3 regions of the Elstera cyanobacteriorum genome follow, and region 2 is predicted to be linked to each of the others. Evidence: riboswitches for the same ligand, from Rfam matches in the RefSeq annotation. Region 2 holds a riboswitch; each other region holds the start of a gene.
The links. A riboswitch is a leader RNA that binds a small molecule or an ion and turns the genes downstream of it on or off. The one in region 2 is predicted to bind cobalamin.

Region 1 (3,409 bases), on a different contig from region 2:
CCAAAGGCAGCGCGAAGGGCCACGCCACGGATAGGCCGAAATAGAGCGCCAGCACGGCGCCCAACCCGGCCCAGGCCGAGACGCCCAGCAGGCCGGGTTCCGCCAACGGATTCCGCAGCAACCCCTGCAAGGCCGCGCCGGACAGGCCGAGGCTGCCACCGATCAACAGGGTCAGCCCGGCGCGCGGCAGGCGGATTTCCCGCACGATCAAGACGGCGTCCCCCTGGCCCAGCAGCCCACGCACGACCGTCTCCGGCCGCAACGGCAATGCGCCCCAAAACAGGCTAATCAGCCCCGCGACCCCGGCGAGGGCGGCGAGCAAAAGCCGCGCGTGCATCAGCCGCCTGCCGGGGGGCGCGCCCCTAACGGGTTCGTCCGGTTGATCAAAACTCCGCCTTCACCCCAGCGAAGACCGACCGGCCCGGCGCGCGGTAGCGGGCGGATTCGCGGCCATCGGCATCGAAGAGATTATCGGCGCGCAGGTAGATTTGCGCCCAGGGCATCACCTGATAGGCCGTGCGCGCATCGAAAATCAGCCCCGGCGGGATTTTATCGCTGGAGAAGCTATTGTCGTTCTGCTCGGTCACGAAGCGCATGGCCCCGCCGACCTGCCATTTTTCGGTGACGGCGTAATCGGCGGTCAGGTTCACCGTATGCTTCGGGCGGCGCGGTAGGCGCTGGTCAGTGCTAGCGTCTTCGGCTTCGAGATAGGTGTAATTGGCGGCGAGGCTGAGATCGCTCAGCGGCTTCCACGTCACGCCAAATTCAGCCCCGCGCATGGTGGCGCGGCCGATGTTGGTATAGCCAAGGCCCTGATACTGAATAAGGTTGCGGTAGCGGGTATGGAAGACCCCGGCTGAGACGGTCAGCGTCTTGCCGATCTCTTGCTCGATCCCGGCATCGAAACCCTTGTTGGTTTCAAGGTCGAGGGCGCGGTTGCCGTAGAGCGGATCGAAGCGCTGGAACAGCGTCGGCGCCTTGGCGCCCGTGCCATAGCTCGCGCGCAGCGTGGTTCCGGTGCTGGCGATGCGATAGGCACCGGTCAGCCGGTAGGTGCCTTTGCCGCCGAAACTTTCCACATCGTCGTAGCGCCCACCGAGGGTGACGGTGAAGGCTTCCGTCGCCTTCCACTTATATTGCCCGAAGACGCTGTTGGTATCCTGGCTGAAGCGCGGCCCGGCCTTGCCGTTGGTCGTCGTGCGCGCTTTGTCGGTGCGGGTGGATAGGCCGCCGGTCAGAACATCCTGGCCGAACAGCGTCAGATTGCCCTGATACTCGGCGCCATAGGTCTGCCCCTCGTAGCGCGAGGTGCGATAGAAGCCCAAGGGTTCGTCGTAATCCCGGTCGGTATCGCTGGCGGTCAACGATAGGATATTCTCGAACCGGCCATCGAGCAGCGTGGCCGTACCGTCGACCCGCCCGAAGAGCTTCTTCGAGGTGGCGACCGCCGGACCGTCGCGGGTGGCGCTGGGGTCGAAGTCCGATTCAAGGTGCTGATAGCCGCCCGAAACGCCCAGGCGGAAGGTCTCGTTGAAGCGATAACCCCCGCGCCCGGTGATGCTGGCCTGCTCCGCCCCATCTTTTTCTGGCCCGGCATAAATGCGGGAAAAGCCCTTGGTTTGGCTATGAGCGGCGGTCAGGGCGTAATCGAACCCATCCTGCGCGCCGGAAATCCCGGCCTGCTGGCGGAACGTTTGATAGCTGCCTGCTTCGGTCATTGCCGTAATCTTGGCGGGACCGCGCCCTTTTTTGGTGATGATATTGACGACGCCGCCCATCGCATCATTGCCATACAGCGCCGACTGCGGGCCGCGCAGCACTTCGATCCGCTCTACACTATCGGCGGTCAGCCCGGCGAAATCATAGGCGGCGCTGGCGTCGGCGGCATCGTTGACGCGCACGCCGTCGATCAGCACCAGCACTTGCCCAACGTCGGAACCGCGAATGCGCAGATTGGACGTGGCGCCGAACCCGCCGTTGCGGGCTACCGACACGCCGGGGGCGCGCTTCAGCAGGTCCAGCACCTCCACCGATCCGCGCTTTTCCATCTCGCTTGGGGTGATGACGGTCACCGCGCTGCCGGTTTCGGCGCTGCGGCTGGGCAGGCGCTGGGCGGTCACATTCACCGGCTCCAGAACCGTGACGCTGTCGGCGGGTGGCGTGCCGATCCCCTGGCCCCAGGCGGGCAGGGTCAGAGCAGCGAGGGCGGTGGTGATTAGGGCGCGATAGGTCGGTCGCATCGGGTATCCTCGGTCCAAAGCAATTGAACCCCGCACCCGGAAGGGGCGCGAGGGGCGCAATCGCATAACGGGGAAACCGTCCCTGCCGTACACCCCGACGACCGGTCGCGACACGCACGCAAGGTTCGGCAGGTCTCCTGGCTGACACGTCATCGCCGCGCCCCCTCTTCCCAGCGTTGCGGCCAGTGAGGTTTCCCGAAAAACGGGCGGGGGCGGCTCGGTGCCTACAGTTGCGGGGGCAGCCCGGCTTCGGCCCTTATGGGCCTGTCCCGGTTCCCTTTTCACGCCCGGTTAGGGGCGACCGATCCCGGGCGCAACGCTAGTCAGGCCGGGCGGGGGCGTCAAGCCTCACAAAACTGCGGCAAATTCGCGGCGATTCCCGTACAAGAAAGAACAACCGAAACCAAAGGGCGGCGGGCGATGCAGCAGCAGGCGGCGAATACCATCGAAAAGGAAGCGCCCGATGGCGGCGCCAACGATAATCGCCCAACCGTGCGCCGCCGGGCGGCCAAGGCGCTGAAAGCCGTTTTCGGCAAAGGCCGCTGGCTGGCGCTGGTGGCGTTGGTTGGGCTGGTGGTGTTGCGGGGATTTGATCCCGCACCGGTAGAAATCTTGCGGCTTAAGGGGTTCGATGCCTACCAAGTGCTGAAGCCCCGCCAGTCAGATGAGCAGTTGGTAACGGTTGTTGATCTCGATGAGGACAGCCTCGCTGAAATCGGCCAATGGCCTTGGTCGCGCGGGGTTATCGCCGATATGGTCCTAAAGCTCCAAGCGGCAGGCGCCGCTGCAATTGGGTTCGATATTGTCTTTGCCGAAGCAGATCGTTTATCACCAAAGCAGATGGCCGAGGCGTTGCCTAAGGGCATGGGCAGTCTGGTAGCGCAGTTGCGGGAACTGCCAGATACGGATGCTGTTTTGGCAGAGGCCCTTGGTGAAACAAATTCTGTTCTTGGGCAAACGACATCCTCTGATGCCCGCGGGCTTGATCGTGTAGCGCCTGCACAAGTGGCCATCATACAGGCTAGCCCTCTTCCATTTTTGGACAATTTTCCAGGGCTAATTCCTAATATTCCTGTGCTAGAGCAGCGCGCGCAGGGGCGGGGTTTATTTACATATACGGCCGATGGGGATAATGTTGTTCGGCGTATACCGGCGTTTATCAATGTTGG
Region 2 (3,409 bases):
CAGACGATATACACTCGGTGGATTACACATGGCACTAATAGATGCTTTAGAGGAAGAAAAGCACATACACAAATCCACTGTTTTAAGCAGTGATTTCCCGAGAGATCATTTTGTTCAGCTTGACGCCATCTTAAAGCCAATAGATTTTTTTAATATAATAGAAATAACAAAAGTTTCCGCACCAATAATAGCTCAGATAATTAAAAATTTTGGAACAAAATTGAATAAGAATTTTTTTGACCCGAATATGATGAAAGAACTACCCAAATACGAAGAAATTATTCTAAAAATACTATCTGAGATTGAAGAAGATTACTTAAGGTCCGGCCTCTTAGAAATGATAATGGTATCCCCTATAGATGGAAGACAAATAGGCGTTGTAGATATTGATGTAAGTGATGCCGATGCACGCTCTATAAAAGCAAAATTAACAGACGGACACTTTAAGATAATAGGTCGCGTCTACAGACATATCCCAGAGGGGGATAAATTAAGTATAGTTCAAAGAACAATAATATCAACAATTCAAATTACACTGGAAAAATTACTCGGAGAAAGTTCAAGCGGCATAAAATATCGTGAAAGTATGGCGAAAATGAAAGAAGTAGCAGAAAAAGGATGCCAGTTTTACATCGATGGCCCAGCCTTCAGAGTTATCGCCATGTCAGTTTGCATATAAAATAACAAAAAACTTGACTTTTCCCTAAAACTCAATCCCCGCCTGGGCCTTCACCCCGGCTTTGAAAGGATGCTTCACCAGCGTCATTTCCGTCACAAGATCAGCCACGTCGATCAACTCCGGTTTGGCATTGCGCCCGGTCAGCACCACGGTGAGGTCCGGGCGTTTTGCGGCCAGCGCGGCCAGCACGGCGGCGAGATCAAGGTAATCGTAGCGCAGGGCGATATTGATTTCGTCCAGCACGATCAACCGATAGGCGGGATCAGCCATCAGCGCTTGCGCTTCCGCCCAGGCCGCCGCCGCCGCCGCCATATCGCGCGCCTTATCCTGGGTTTCCCAAGTAAACCCCTCCCCCATCGCGCGCCACGTCACGTGATCGGGGAAGGCCACCGCCAGCGCCCGCTGTTCGCCCGTATCCCAGGCGCCCTTGATGAACTGAACGACGCCGATCTTCCAACCGTGGCCAAGGGCACGCAGGATCAACCCGAACGCCGCCGTGGATTTGCCTTTCCCGGCGCCGGTATGGACCATAATAAGGCCCTTTTCGATGGTCTTCGACGCCACCTCGGCGTCTTGCACCGCTTTGCGCTTTTGCATTTTCAGCGTGTGACGCTCGGCGTCCGCCGTATCGAGGCTCATGGCAAGGCTCCCCCCGCAAAGATTTGACAAGCTCCGGGGCCGGTGTCACTCCTAGGCCCAAGACGGTGCGGCGCGAGCCGCACAATAGGGAATCCGGGTGCGGGCCGAAAGGCCCAAGGCCCGAGCTGCCCCCGCAACTGTAAGCGGCGAGCGGTCTTCCACACAGCCACTGGGGTCGCCCCCCGGGAAGGCGGAAGCACCGCAGCGACCCGCAAGCCAGGAGACCTGCCGTCGAAGCAACCGTTTGCCGCGGGCGGGGTGTCCCGATGGCAAGCCCGGAGGATCTGTCCACCGGGAGCGTCCGGGCATCGTCCGGCGTGCGGTTTTGTCGGGCACCCGCTTTTTGGTTTGCGACCCGATCCTATGACCTCTCTTCGTAAAACGCCTGTTACCATCGTCACCGGCTTCCTGGGCGCCGGCAAAACCACGCTGATCCGGCACTTGCTGGAGAACGCGGGCAATCGCCGCCTTGCGCTGATCATCAACGAGTTCGGCGATCTTGGCATCGATGCCGAAATTCTGAAGGGCTGCGGCATTGAAAGCTGCCCCGAGGACAATATCGTCGAACTTGCCAACGGCTGCCTATGCTGCACGGTCGCCGATGATTTCGCCCCGGCCATCGAAGCGCTGCTGGCCCGCCCGGACGCGCCGGAGCATATCGTCATCGAAACCTCCGGCCTCGCTTTGCCGAAACCGCTGGTAAAAGCCTTCGATTGGCCAGAGCTGCGTGCCCGCCTGACCGTTGACGGCGTGGTCGCGGTCATCGACGGCGCCGCTGTGGCGGAGGGGCGCTTTGCCGACGATCCCGACAAACTAGCCGCCCAGCGCGCCGCCGACCCGTCCCTAGATCACGATAACCCGCTGGAAGAGGTCTACGAAGACCAGCTTCTCTGCGCCGATCTGATTCTGCTGAACAAGACTGACCTGATGGACCCGGCAGCGCAGGAAACCGTTGCCGCCGACATCGCCGCCACGGTGCCGCGTGCCGTAAAAATCCTGCTCACCAGTGGCGGTAAGATCGATCCGGCGGTTCTGCTGGGGCTGCACGCAGCGGCAGAAGACGATCTCGCCGCCCGCCCGTCGCACCATGACGCCGAAGACGGCCATGATCACGACGATTGGGACAGTTTTGTCCTTGATCTTCCGGCCATCGACGCCCCCGGCCCCTTCGTCGCCAAACTCGCGGCCTTGGCGGACCAGTTCGACATTATCCGCCTCAAGGGCTTTGCCGAGGTAACGGGTAAACCGATGCGCCTGCTGGTCCAAGGCGTCGGCACCCGGCTTCAGCAGGGGTTCGACCGGCCCTGGAAAGCCGGGGAGGCGCGCGGCACCCGGCTTGTCGTCATCGGTCAGAAGGGGCTGGATCGGGCCGCGATCGAAGCCGCCCTGCGCTAAACCATGCACCTGCTCGCCACTGTCTCCCGCAGCCTCGACGATCTATCGGCGGCGGTGGACCTTGACCAGACCCCGGCGGATTGGCTGTTTCTGTCCTTCTCCGACAGCGACCTAACGGCCCTCGCCGCCGCCTATGCGGACGGTCCGGCGCGGGTGGCGGGCAGGCTGGCGCCGCTGGCCCAGCTTCGGCATCCCTATTCGGTCGATCTCTATCTCGAAAAAACCGCCCGCCACGCCAAGGTGATCCTCGTCCGCCTGCTCGGGGGCCTCGACTATTGGCGGTATGGGGCGGAAGAACTGGCCCAAATGGCGCGACGGCAGGGGATTGCACTGGCGATCCTACCCGGCGATGCCATCGCCGACCCGCGCTTGACCGCGCTCTCGACCGTCCCGCCCACAGTGACGGCGCGCCTGTGGGACTATTTCCAGACCGGCGGGCCTGTGAACATGGAACAGGTACTGGACTGGATCGACGCCGGGTGCCGGGGCGAAACCCTGCCCCTGCTACCGCCCGCCCCCCTGCCCGATTTCGGGCGCTTCGATCCGGCCTGCCACCCCGCCCCGCCGGGCGCGGCGCGGGCCGCCTTAGTCTTCTACCGCTCGCACGCGACGGCGGGCGATACTCAGCCGATCCTGGCCTTGGCGGCAGCGCTGGCCCACCGGGGCTTTGGCGTCGAAACCCTTTTCGTCAGCAGT
Region 3 (3,409 bases), on a different contig from region 2:
CACCCGGGCGCTCGAAGCGGTGCGGGCGCGGCTCGACCATCATTTCCTCGATGATGTGCCCGACCTTGGCCCGGCGACCCTGGAAAACCTGTGTGTGTACCTGTGGCGCACCCTTGCCCCCGATCTTGCCGGGCTGAACCGGGTCACGGTCTGGCGGCAGGCGAGCGGCGATAAATGCACCTATTTCGGCCCGGAGGTAAACTGATGTCGATTCCAGAAACCGCGCTGGTGCTTTTCTCCGGCGGTCAGGACTCCGCGACCTGCCTTGCCTGGGCACTCGACCGCTTCGACCGGGTGGAAACCATCGGCTTCGACTATGGCCAACGCCATAAGATCGAGCTTGAGTGCCGCGCGACCATCCGCGACGAGCTGGCAGCGCAGTTTCCGCAATGGCGCGGCAAGCTGGGGCCGGATCATCTGCTCGACCTAAGCGTCGTCGGCGCCATCGGCGAGACGGCCATGACCGCCGATACCGTCATCACCTATGCCGAAAACGGGCTGCCGAATACCTTTGTGCCGGGGCGGAACATTCTGATGTTCACGGTAGCGGCGGCGCTGGCGTACCGGCGCGGGGCGCGGCATCTGGTGGGGGGGATGTGCGAGACTGATTACTCGGGCTACCCCGACTGCCGCGACGATACGATTAAGGCACTGCAAGTGGCGCTGGGCCTGGGCATGGATAAGCGCTTCGTGCTGCATACGCCGCTGATGTGGCTCGATAAGGCGGCAACCTGGAAACTGGCGGAAACCCTGGGCGGCGTCGATCTGATCGAACTGATTCGCCGCGAAAGCCATAGCTGCTATCTCGGCGACCGCACCCATCTGCACCCCTGGGGGCACGGCTGCGGCACCTGCCCGGCGTGTCAACTGCGGTCGCGCGGCTGGGAGGCCTATCGCGCCGACCCGCCCGATTTGGCGACAACCCCCTGATTGAAAGCGGCCTGCGGGCCGCTTTTCTTTTGGGCTTGAATATCCTCTCCAGGGGGATAGGATAAGGGCATGCATGCCTCGCACCCCAAAATCATCGGGCGCCTTAAGCGCGCCGATGGCCACCTGCGCGCCGTCATCACCATGATCGAGGCTGGCAAACCCTGCCTGGAGTTGGCCCAGCAGCTTCAAGCGGTGGAAGCCGCCATTGCCAAAGCGAAGAAAGAGCTGATCCAGGATCACATTTTCCACTGTTTGGACGATGCGGGCAGCAATGTCCCTGCGGCTGTCGAAGAGCTAAAGCAGCTCGCCAAATTCCTGTAGGAAGCCATGCCGGACCTCGCCCAGATCATCGTAAACGGCAGCCATACCCCGTGGCTCTACCTGCCCGCCGCCCTGCTGCTGGGGGCGCTGCACGCCGCTGAACCAGGGCATTCGAAATCGCTGATGGCGGCCTTCATCGTCGCCATTCGCGGCACGCCAAAGCAGGCGGTGCTGCTGGGAGTTTCCGCCGCCTTGGGCCATTCGCTGGTCGTCTGGGCGATTGCCCTGATCGGCCTCAGCCTCGGGGATGCGCTCATTCTGGATAAAGCCGAACCCTGGTTGTTGCTGGCATCGAGCGCGATTATCGCGGTGCTGGGCGGGCGGTTGGTCTGGGCGGCAGGGGCGCCGCACCGGCACGACCATGACCATGCGCATGACCACCACGACCATGATCACGATCACGACGCCCATGCGGCGGCCCATGCGCGCGACATCGCCGCCCGCTTTGGCGGCGCGGGGCCGGTCGGGGCCGGGCAGATCGCGTGGTTCGGTTTTACCGGCGGCCTAACCCCCTGCCCGGCCGCGATCACGGTGCTGATCGTCTGCCTGCAAGTGAAAGCCCTGGCACTCGGCGCGGGGATGGTTGCGGCGTTCAGCATCGGGCTGGCGGTTACCCTGGTCGGGATCGGCATTGCCGCTAGCCTCGGCCTGCGCCATGCCGCCGGGCGCGGCGGGCGCCTCGCGGCGTGGGCGGAGGCACTGCCGCTGATCTCCGGGCTGCTGATCCTCGTCCTAGCGCTGAATTTCGCCGTTAAAGGGCTGCGCGGCCTAGGCGTGCTGTAAGCCCGGCTTGACACTCCCGCCGTTTCCCCGTCCTGATGGCCGGGCATAGGGTGTCCTATGGCGGTCTCATCCACCGCCGGGATGAAACGGGAATGGGATTGGCGCCTGCGCCCCAACCCCAACCGCCCCCGCGACTGTATGCGGCGAGCCGCCCCGAACCGTCACTGAGCCGCAAGGCTTGGGAAGACCGGGATACGGCACCGACCCGCGAGTCAGGAGACCGGCCCTGTGCATCGTGAAACCGCAAGCCGTCGGGTGTGACGGCAGAGGAGAGTGAGATGCATATCGAACCCGGTCTGGTCGAGGGCGGGAAGCTCTGGCTTGGCTATACGACCGCCGCCGCCCTAGGCGGCTATACCGTCAAATCTGCCTGGGACGCCGTAAAAGCGCGCGGCCCGCTGTCGCCTGCGGCCCGTAGCATCCTGGCAACGGCCCTGGTGTTTTCCTTCTTTGAAATCCTGCCGCATTACCCGGTCGGCGTGTCCGAGGTTCATTTGATCCTCGGCTCCACCCTGTTCCTCATCCTTGGCGCGGCGCCGACCGCAATCGGGCTGATGTTGGGCCTGCTGATCCAAGGGCTGTTCTTCGCGCCCTTCGACCTGCCGCAATATGGGATGAATGTTACGACGCTGTTGGCGCCGCTCTTCGCGCTGCGCTATGTGGCGGGCAAGGTGATTTCGGCGGGCACCGCCTATGTCGATCTGCGCTACGCCCAAGCGCTGGCGCTATCGGCGACCTATCAGGCGGGAATCGTCGCCTGGGTAGCCTTCTGGGCCTTCTTCGGCCAAGGGGTCGCTGGCGAGACGTTAACCGCCGTCGGCAGTTTCGGCGGCGCCTATCTGCTGGTGATCGCCATCGAACCGCTGATCGATCTCGCCGTCTTGGCGGGCGCTAAGACGCTGCGGTCGCTCGCGGGAAGCGGGCTGGTCGACCGCCGGTTGTTCAACGCCGCGTAAAGGCCCCGGCCCTCATGAAACGGCGGTGTGTGCCACGGCACCCCGCCGTTTTTTATTTGCGGCCTCAACCGCCTGCCGCACAATGACAGCCGAATAAGGGTTGGGGAACGATGGTCAAGCGGCGGCGGCGCAATGGGTTCATGGTCGGGGTCTTCGTCACCGTCGTTGCGACACTGGCGGCGATGGGGGCCATCCGCATCGCGCTCGATGGGCCGCCCGCCAGCACCCGCCCGATCAAGATCGGTCTGCTGATCGCCCGCACGGGGCCGCTGTCGGTCGCCGATCGCAATGTCGAAAAAGCCCAGCGCCTCGCGATCCAGGAAATCAATACCGCCGGTGGCTTGCTCGGGCGCCCGCTGGAGGCCGTGACCGCCGATACGATGTCGGACAATGCCGTCGCCCTGGCCGAAGTGCAGCGC

Region 1: it holds a riboswitch for cobalamin, as region 2 does, so the genes downstream of both, CHR90_RS08115 (TonB-dependent receptor plug domain-containing protein) here and cobW (cobalamin biosynthesis protein CobW) in region 2, are expected to answer to the same signal.
Region 3: it holds a riboswitch for cobalamin, as region 2 does, so the genes downstream of both, CHR90_RS15785 (energy-coupling factor ABC transporter permease) here and cobW (cobalamin biosynthesis protein CobW) in region 2, are expected to answer to the same signal.

Annotation. Positions count from the first base shown of each region.
Region 1 covers NZ_NOXS01000031.1:159,640-163,048, forward strand. Annotated here, with positions in the region: gene CHR90_RS08110 (FecCD family ABC transporter permease) at 1-337, opposite strand, end outside; gene CHR90_RS08115 (TonB-dependent receptor plug domain-containing protein) at 384-2,240, opposite strand; cobalamin riboswitch at 2,351-2,561, opposite strand; gene CHR90_RS19645 (hypothetical protein) at 2,589-2,882, opposite strand; gene CHR90_RS19190 (CHASE2 domain-containing protein) at 2,817-3,409, shown strand, end outside.
Region 2 covers NZ_NOXS01000035.1:100,361-103,769, forward strand. Annotated here, with positions in the region: gene CHR90_RS19305 (DUF6414 family protein) at 1-679, shown strand, start outside; gene cobO (cob(I)yrinic acid a,c-diamide adenosyltransferase) at 704-1,318, opposite strand; cobalamin riboswitch at 1,365-1,565, shown strand; gene cobW (cobalamin biosynthesis protein CobW) at 1,682-2,713, shown strand; gene cobN (cobaltochelatase subunit CobN) at 2,717-3,409, shown strand, end outside.
Region 3 covers NZ_NOXS01000034.1:169,664-173,072, reverse strand. Annotated here, with positions in the region: gene CHR90_RS15805 (6-pyruvoyl trahydropterin synthase family protein) at 1-205, shown strand, start outside; gene queC (7-cyano-7-deazaguanine synthase QueC) at 205-930, shown strand; gene CHR90_RS15795 (metal-sensing transcriptional repressor) at 1,000-1,251, shown strand; gene CHR90_RS15790 (nickel/cobalt efflux transporter) at 1,258-2,034, shown strand; cobalamin riboswitch at 2,066-2,277, shown strand; gene CHR90_RS15785 (energy-coupling factor ABC transporter permease) at 2,313-2,990, shown strand; gene CHR90_RS15780 (urea ABC transporter substrate-binding protein) at 3,101-3,409, shown strand, end outside.